Regions from separate parts of the Paenibacillus tianjinensis genome, predicted to be linked through region 2. Evidence: riboswitches for the same ligand, from Rfam matches in the RefSeq annotation. Region 2 holds a riboswitch; the other holds the start of a gene.
The links. A riboswitch is a leader RNA that binds a small molecule or an ion and turns the genes downstream of it on or off. The one in region 2 is predicted to bind S-adenosylmethionine.
Positions count from the first base shown of each region.

Region 1 (3,413 bases), 2.9 Mb from region 2:
TGGCTATGCCGTCGGTACATGCATTCTGGACTTATTCTGAATCTGGTCCGGATGGAGTGGCTGCCGCGGTTGTACAGGATAGTTCACCGCAGGATGCTCTGGGTACGGCTTTCCGCATATTGGGGGAGCGGCAGCTGTCTGTTTGCCGGTTCCTACTGCTGACGAGCGAGCCGACCGCTTTTTCCGATTTCCCTAAATTACTGGAAACTGTGCTGGAACGATTCAACCCCGGAACAGATCTGCATGTGTTTAGAAGCACAGCACGAGTCAGGCTGGAACCGGTTGAACGCGCACCCGGCCCGGACAGCCAAGCTGTGATTATAGGTATCGGACCTGCGGTGCGGGAGCTTCCCCGTACTTTCACGGAAGGCCTCCTGCCAGGAATTACAGAAGCCATTCCGTATTGCGGCGGATGTTTAATCGTTTCCGGTGCATCCTATGAAGAAGACCCTGACCTTCCGGTCCGGCTGAACACTGCGCTGCGCGAACGGAATACAGCCTGGCCGCTGGTGATTATGGTGGATCACGCTGCGGAGGCAGTCCGTACACAGACCTCTTTTCTCTGGACAGTGTTCACCCGGTTCAATCCGGCCGACGATATCTACGCAGAAGCCGAAGTGAAGCAGCACCACATCGGCTACAAGCTGCCCATTGTGATCGATGCACGTATGAAGTCTGGTGATGATGAAGAGCAGTCGACATGCACGAGTACGCTGGATATGGTGGACCGCAACTGGAGCAGCTATTTCCGGCAAGGATAGTATACATTTTTCTTTATTTTGAGGGGGATAAGAGATGCTGCGGGTATTACTGGGAGAACCTCCGCGCCAGAACAGCGGCGTGCTCGCCGATGCGATGGATAACATGGCGAAGGTGGCATCCATGCTGCGCAAGGAGATGAACGCACATGAAGACCGGGACCATGAATACCGCAAGCTGGAGGTTTGGACACGCGGGCTGATCTCCTCACTGGATGAACTGGAGCAGAGCTGGTTCGCGGCCGCCTTTTACCGCAAATTGGTGGTTGCCGGGTATATGGATGATATGTCGGTAACGGAGCAGGGCGAATATGCCCGTTATGTTTATTTCTATAAAAACGGCTTTATCCGTGTCTTCTCCCTGCTGGACAAGCTGGGAACGGTGCTGAACAGCCTGTATAATCTGAATACAAGCCAGACCAAAGCCCACTTCTCCTATTTCACGGTACTTCGGCAGTTCCAACTGCTCAAAGAGCATACCCCGCTGGCGGATGAACTGGAAAATATCAAGAACTCTTACCGGGAGCCGCTGCAGAATCTGCGCAAACGCCGCAATGCAGAAATTCATTATATGAATGCCGAAATGCAGGATGATCTCTGGCAGAGGCATCAGGGGCTGCACGACAAAATTCAGCTTGAGGATCTGGACAGTCATTTGGAGGATTTGAGGCAGGGTTTGGAGATGGTCTGCAAATCTTTATGTGCCGCCTTCCGGTACAGTAATGAGCAGTGGCACAAGAATGCCTCCAGCCAAAAGCGGGTGTGAAGACAGACTCACGTTAAAGCGTAAAAATCTTCCTTTGACAAAAAACCTGAAACTCACTATACTTAGGCTTGCATTATACTCTTACATCCTAAGATAACTATACGGCACTAATTTCATATCATAATCTTATCGAGAGCGGCGGAGGGATAGGCCCGATGAAGCCCGGCAACCGATTTGTATCCAGTAAACCAAGTGTACTGAGTACAAGTGTCATGGTGCTAATTCCTACAATGGCGAGGGTAATCGCCGTTGGCAGATGAGAAGGCATTGTAACTAAACGCACAGGGCCTCTTGCGATCTGCAACCGATCGTAAGGGGTCTTTTTGATACATGGAAATATGCATTAAGGGGGAACGACAGAAATTGATAGAGTTAAAAGAGTTGACTAAGGTATACGGAAAAGGCAGTAAAGCTGCTGTGGCGCTCTCGGGCTTAAATCTGTCCATTCAAAAAGGCGAGATCTTCGGCGTGATCGGTCATTCCGGTGCAGGCAAAAGCACGCTGATCCGCTGCATCAATCTGCTGGAGCGCCCGACGAAAGGTGAGGTTTGGGTGGATGGCGTCGAGCTGACCAGCCTCAGCCAGGGCCAGCTGCAGGAGAAGCGGCGCAAGATCGGCATGATTTTTCAGCACTTTAATCTGTTGTCTTCAGCTACGGTATATGACAATATTGCTTTTCCGCTGCGTCTAGCCGGTACGCCGAAGGCGGATATTGAACGCAAGGTCAAGGATTTGCTGGTTCTGGTCGGACTTGAGCAGCACCGGAACAAATATCCGGCGCAGCTCTCAGGCGGACAAAAACAGCGGGTCGGCGTAGCCCGTGCGCTCGCCAGTGATCCGGATGTACTGCTCTGCGATGAAGCGACCTCGGCGCTGGATCCGCAGACCACTGACTCCATTTTGCGGCTGCTGCTCGACATTAACCGCAAGTTTCATCTGACCATTGTACTGATTACCCATGAGATGCATGTCATTCAGAGTATCTGTGACCGGGTAGCGGTTATTCATGGCGGTGGAATTGTTGAACAGGGTGAGGTGGCGGAGGTGTTCCTGAAGCCCAAGCATGAGGTGACCAAGGACTTTATCCGCAGTGAAACCCAGCAGGACGGTCCGTTAAGAGCGGCTATAGAAGCGGTAAACGGAGAGAACACCAAAGCGGTCAAGATCACTTTTCTCGGACAAAAAACCTACGAATCCACGTTATCCCACGTTGTGCGCGGTACAGGCGTCAGCTTTGCGATTCTTCAGGGTACGATCTCGACCATTAAAGATGTGCCTTACGGCCAGCTGATTGTCCGCTTTGAAGGATCGCTTGAGGCGATTGATGCTACCCTGGCGGAGCTTGCGGCACAAGGTCTTGATGTGGAGGTGATTTCCTAATGGCCGGCTTGAATTTTAATGATATCAATTGGGAAGAAATGCTGGATGCATCCGTAGCCACACTAAAAATGTTAGCCTATTCCGGAATATTCACAATTATTCTTGGTTTACCACTCGGAATTGTGTTATATTTATGGGGGAAGTCCAAAAACAATATTATCAGGGCTGTTTACTCAGTATTATCACTGCTTGTTAACATCCTGCGGTCCGTTCCATTCCTGATCCTGATGGTGGCTCTGATTCCGCTGAGCAAGACGATCATGGGCACCTCGATTGGTGTCCTGGGAACAATTCCGGCACTGGTCATCGGAGCGGCTCCGTTTTTTGCCAGACTGGTGGAGACGGCACTCCGTGAGGTTGACCGGGGGGTAATTGAAGCGGCACAAGGCATGGGAGCCTCTACGGGGCAGATTGTGCTGCGTGTGCTTTTGCCGGAGGCTCGTCCAGGTTTACTGGCCGGTGTGACGATTACACTTGTAACCCTCGTCTCCTATACAGCAATGTCAGGG
Region 1 covers NZ_CP070969.1:5,245,981-5,249,393, reverse strand. Annotated here, with positions in the region: gene JRJ22_RS24330 (UbiD family decarboxylase) at 1-761, shown strand, start outside; gene JRJ22_RS24325 (Cthe_2314 family HEPN domain-containing protein) at 796-1,524, shown strand; SAM riboswitch class I at 1,648-1,787, shown strand; gene JRJ22_RS24320 (methionine ABC transporter ATP-binding protein) at 1,888-2,904, shown strand; gene JRJ22_RS24315 (methionine ABC transporter permease) at 2,904-3,413, shown strand, end outside.
Region 1: another riboswitch for S-adenosylmethionine. It lies ahead of JRJ22_RS24320 (methionine ABC transporter ATP-binding protein); the one in region 2 lies ahead of metA (homoserine O-acetyltransferase MetA).

Region 2 (3,413 bases):
AGCGCCTGGGCAAGGTCCGCAATCAGATCATTTACATGCTCAATGCCGACGGAGAAGCGCAGCAGACGGTCATCCACACCGACCGCATCACGGATTTCCGCTGGAATGTCGGCATGGGTCTGCACTGCCGGATAGGTCATTAGCGATTCCACGCCACCCAGACTTTCAGCGAAAGCAATCAGACGGATATGGCGGAGCAGCGGCTCCACATATCTGGCGTCTTTTACCTTGAAGGAGAAGATTCCGGTATTCCCGGAGGACTGGCGGTTCTGAATCTCATAGCCGGGATGATCCGGCAGCCCCGGATGGAATACCTCCCCGATTGCCGGATGCTCCAGCAGATAACGGGCAATAGCCAGCGCGTTACTCTCATGCCGCTCCATGCGCAGGGCCAGAGTCTTCATACCCTTCATCAGCTGATAGCTGTCGTTAGGAGCAAGCACAGCACCAAGAGAGTTGTGCAGGATGGCCATTTCTGCCGAGAGCTCGGTGCCTTTAGTCACGATCAGACCCGCCAGAACATCATTGTGGCCGCCCAGATATTTGGTCGCGCTGTGGACAATAATATCTGCACCCAGCTCCAGCGGACGCTGGAAGAATGGAGTCAGCAGCGTATTGTCTACAATCGTGAGCAGCTCATGCCGGCGGGCCCACGTACAAACTGCCGATATATCGGTTATCATCATCAGCGGATTGGTCGGAGTCTCAATGAACACAGCCTTCGTATTCGGACGGCGGGCCGCTTCCAGGCCATCCAGGTCATTAGTATCCACATAGGAGGCGCTGATGCCGTACTTCGAAAGAATCCGTTCCAGCAGCCGGTAGGTTCCGCCATACAGATCCAGCGAAACTACCAGATGGTCGCCTTGGCCGAACAAAGCAAACACGGTGGTTAACGCAGCCATACCGGAGCTGCAGGCAAAGCCGGCATCGCCGGATTCCAGCTCGGCAGCAGCCGTTTCCAGCACCGACCGGGTCGGGTTTTTGGTACGGATGTAATCAAAACCTGTGCTTTGTCCAAGTCTCGGGTGGCGGAATGCCGTTGCATTATAAATCGGATAATTCACTGCACCGGTAGCAGGATCCTCCTGTGAGCCAATCTGCGCCAGTCTGCTTTCAATCCTTAGTTTCTCGTCCATGGGTAAGCCTCCTAAATGTGGTGTTGAGCATTCTCTTCTCATCTATGATTAAATGATGGGACCAATATCGTAAGGGGTCTCCTGATATACATAGTAATTGAGCCAATTGGCGAACAATAAGTTAGCATGGGCACGCCATACGGCCGGCGGGGTACGCTGCGGATCATCCTTTGGATAGTAATGCTTCGGCAGTGCAATATCCATTCCTTTGGCTATATCGCGGTCATACTCCCATTTCAGGGAGAATGGATCATACTCGGAGTGGCCGGTGACAAAAATCTGCCTGCCGTCATGTGTTGACACAAGATAGACTCCGGCTTCTTCGGATTCAGCAAGAATCGTCAGATCGGGATTCGCTTCGATGTCTTCCCTGGAAACGTCGGTGTGGCGGGAATGCGGAACATGGAATACCTCGTCAAAACCGCGCAGCAGCTTGAAGTTATTATGGCTCAAGGTGTGCGGGAAGACGCCGAAGCATTTCTCAGGCAGACTAACCTTGCGCACGCCGAAGTGGTGATATAATCCAGCCTGTGCTGCCCAACAGATATGCATGGTCGAGGTTACGTTATGCTTGCTCCATTCAAAAATCCGCTTCAGCTCTTCCCAGTAATTCACGTCCTCGAACTCCAGCTGCTCTACCGGAGCCCCGGTCACAATCAGGCCGTCGAACCGGCGGTGACTGATTTCATCAAAGGTTGTATAGAAGCTCTCCAAATGCTCAGCTGAAGTATTCTTGGAGGTATGGGAGCTCGGATGAAGCAGGACTACATCGACCTGGAGCGGGGAATTCCCGATCAGACGCAGCAGCTGCGTTTCTGTTGTTTCCTTGGTAGGCATTAAATTCAGGATCGCAATCCGCAGCGGACGGATGTCCTGATGAAAAGCCTGGCTCTCATCCATTACAAAGATATTTTCTCCGGATAATATTTCTTTGGCCGGTAAGCTGTCGGGAATTTTGATTGGCATTGCAGTGTCCACTCCTTAATCGAATTAGTGTCCTTCTACTCGCTGTAAAGCATGCAAAAATGACCTTTCTCGCACGAGAAAGGTCATATAGCTGTAGTCATATGCGCCTCTCTCATCTGCCAGAGAACGATGCCGGGATATCTTCTTCCCCTGCATAGCTTCCGCAAGAATTAGCACCGTGCGTGTACACGCCGGTTGCCGGGTTTCATCGGGCCAGTCCCTCCACCTGCTCTTGATAAGATTTAGCTGTATTCAATTATTTTCTTAAAATTTACTTTAAATCATGAACCTGCTTTTCGTCAAGTCCATACAATGCTGAAGAGCCCCTAAACTGTAAAGAATTTAGCTTGTAAGAGGCATATCCCGGCGTTATACTAGACAAGTGTTTCACAGCACAATTGACGAAAAGAAGAGGTGAGTAAAGAATGGAAGGCGACCCGGGTGCGCAGTTAAGCGTACAAAGTGAGCAACCACACAGGATTAACATCAGCTTGCCGGCGGCGGGAGCATTTCTTCTTTATGTCCTCGAAACGTCATTCTGGCCGATTCCTTGATTGTACCACCGGCCAAGCTGATTTTTTCCGTGTGCTTTAATTAGCATACCCCTGGAGAAGAACGGGGACAGAAGGAGTGAATCAGATGAAAATCCGGCTGGTGAATGCAGGGGTTTTTACACCGATCGATGATATTGAGGAAACACTTACCGCCCCTTTAGAAGGGTTCTACTGGATCGATGCCGATGACGAGGATTTGGAGCTGCTTCAGCCTCTGTATAATCTGCATGATCTGGCCGTTGAGGATTGCCTCAGCGAAGAAGAGCAGCGGCCGAAGATTGAAATTTACGAGAGCCATTATTTTATTGTAGTCAACAGCATCCGTTTTGATGATGAGGAGATTTTCCTCCGGGCGCTTAACGTTTTTCTGGGCAGACATTTCATAATTACCGTCACCAAGCAAAAAATTCATGAGCTGCGTGTCCTGAAGCCCATTCTGTGGGAGCAGGAGGTCAGCGAACCTGACCGTTTCCTTTACCATCTGATCGACACCGTCGTGGATAATTATTTCTCCGTCGGCGACCGGATTGAAGCACGGATCGAAAAGCTTGAAGAGGATATCCTCATGCATACCAAGAAATCGCACTTAAGCGAAATTATCGGTCTGCGCAGTGAAATTCTGTGGCTGAAGAAGATGCTGGGGCCGCAGAAGGAAGTTATCAACACACTAAACAAAAAGGACCTCCGCCTGATCGATGATCAGCTGCAGAAGTACTTTAGCGATATTTATGAGAATGCGGTTAAAATCTCTGAA
Region 2 covers NZ_CP070969.1:1,826,091-1,829,503, reverse strand. Annotated here, with positions in the region: gene JRJ22_RS07905 (aminotransferase class I/II-fold pyridoxal phosphate-dependent enzyme) at 1-1,139, opposite strand, end outside; gene metA (homoserine O-acetyltransferase MetA) at 1,188-2,105, opposite strand; SAM riboswitch class I at 2,215-2,347, opposite strand; gene corA (magnesium/cobalt transporter CorA) at 2,745-3,413, shown strand, end outside.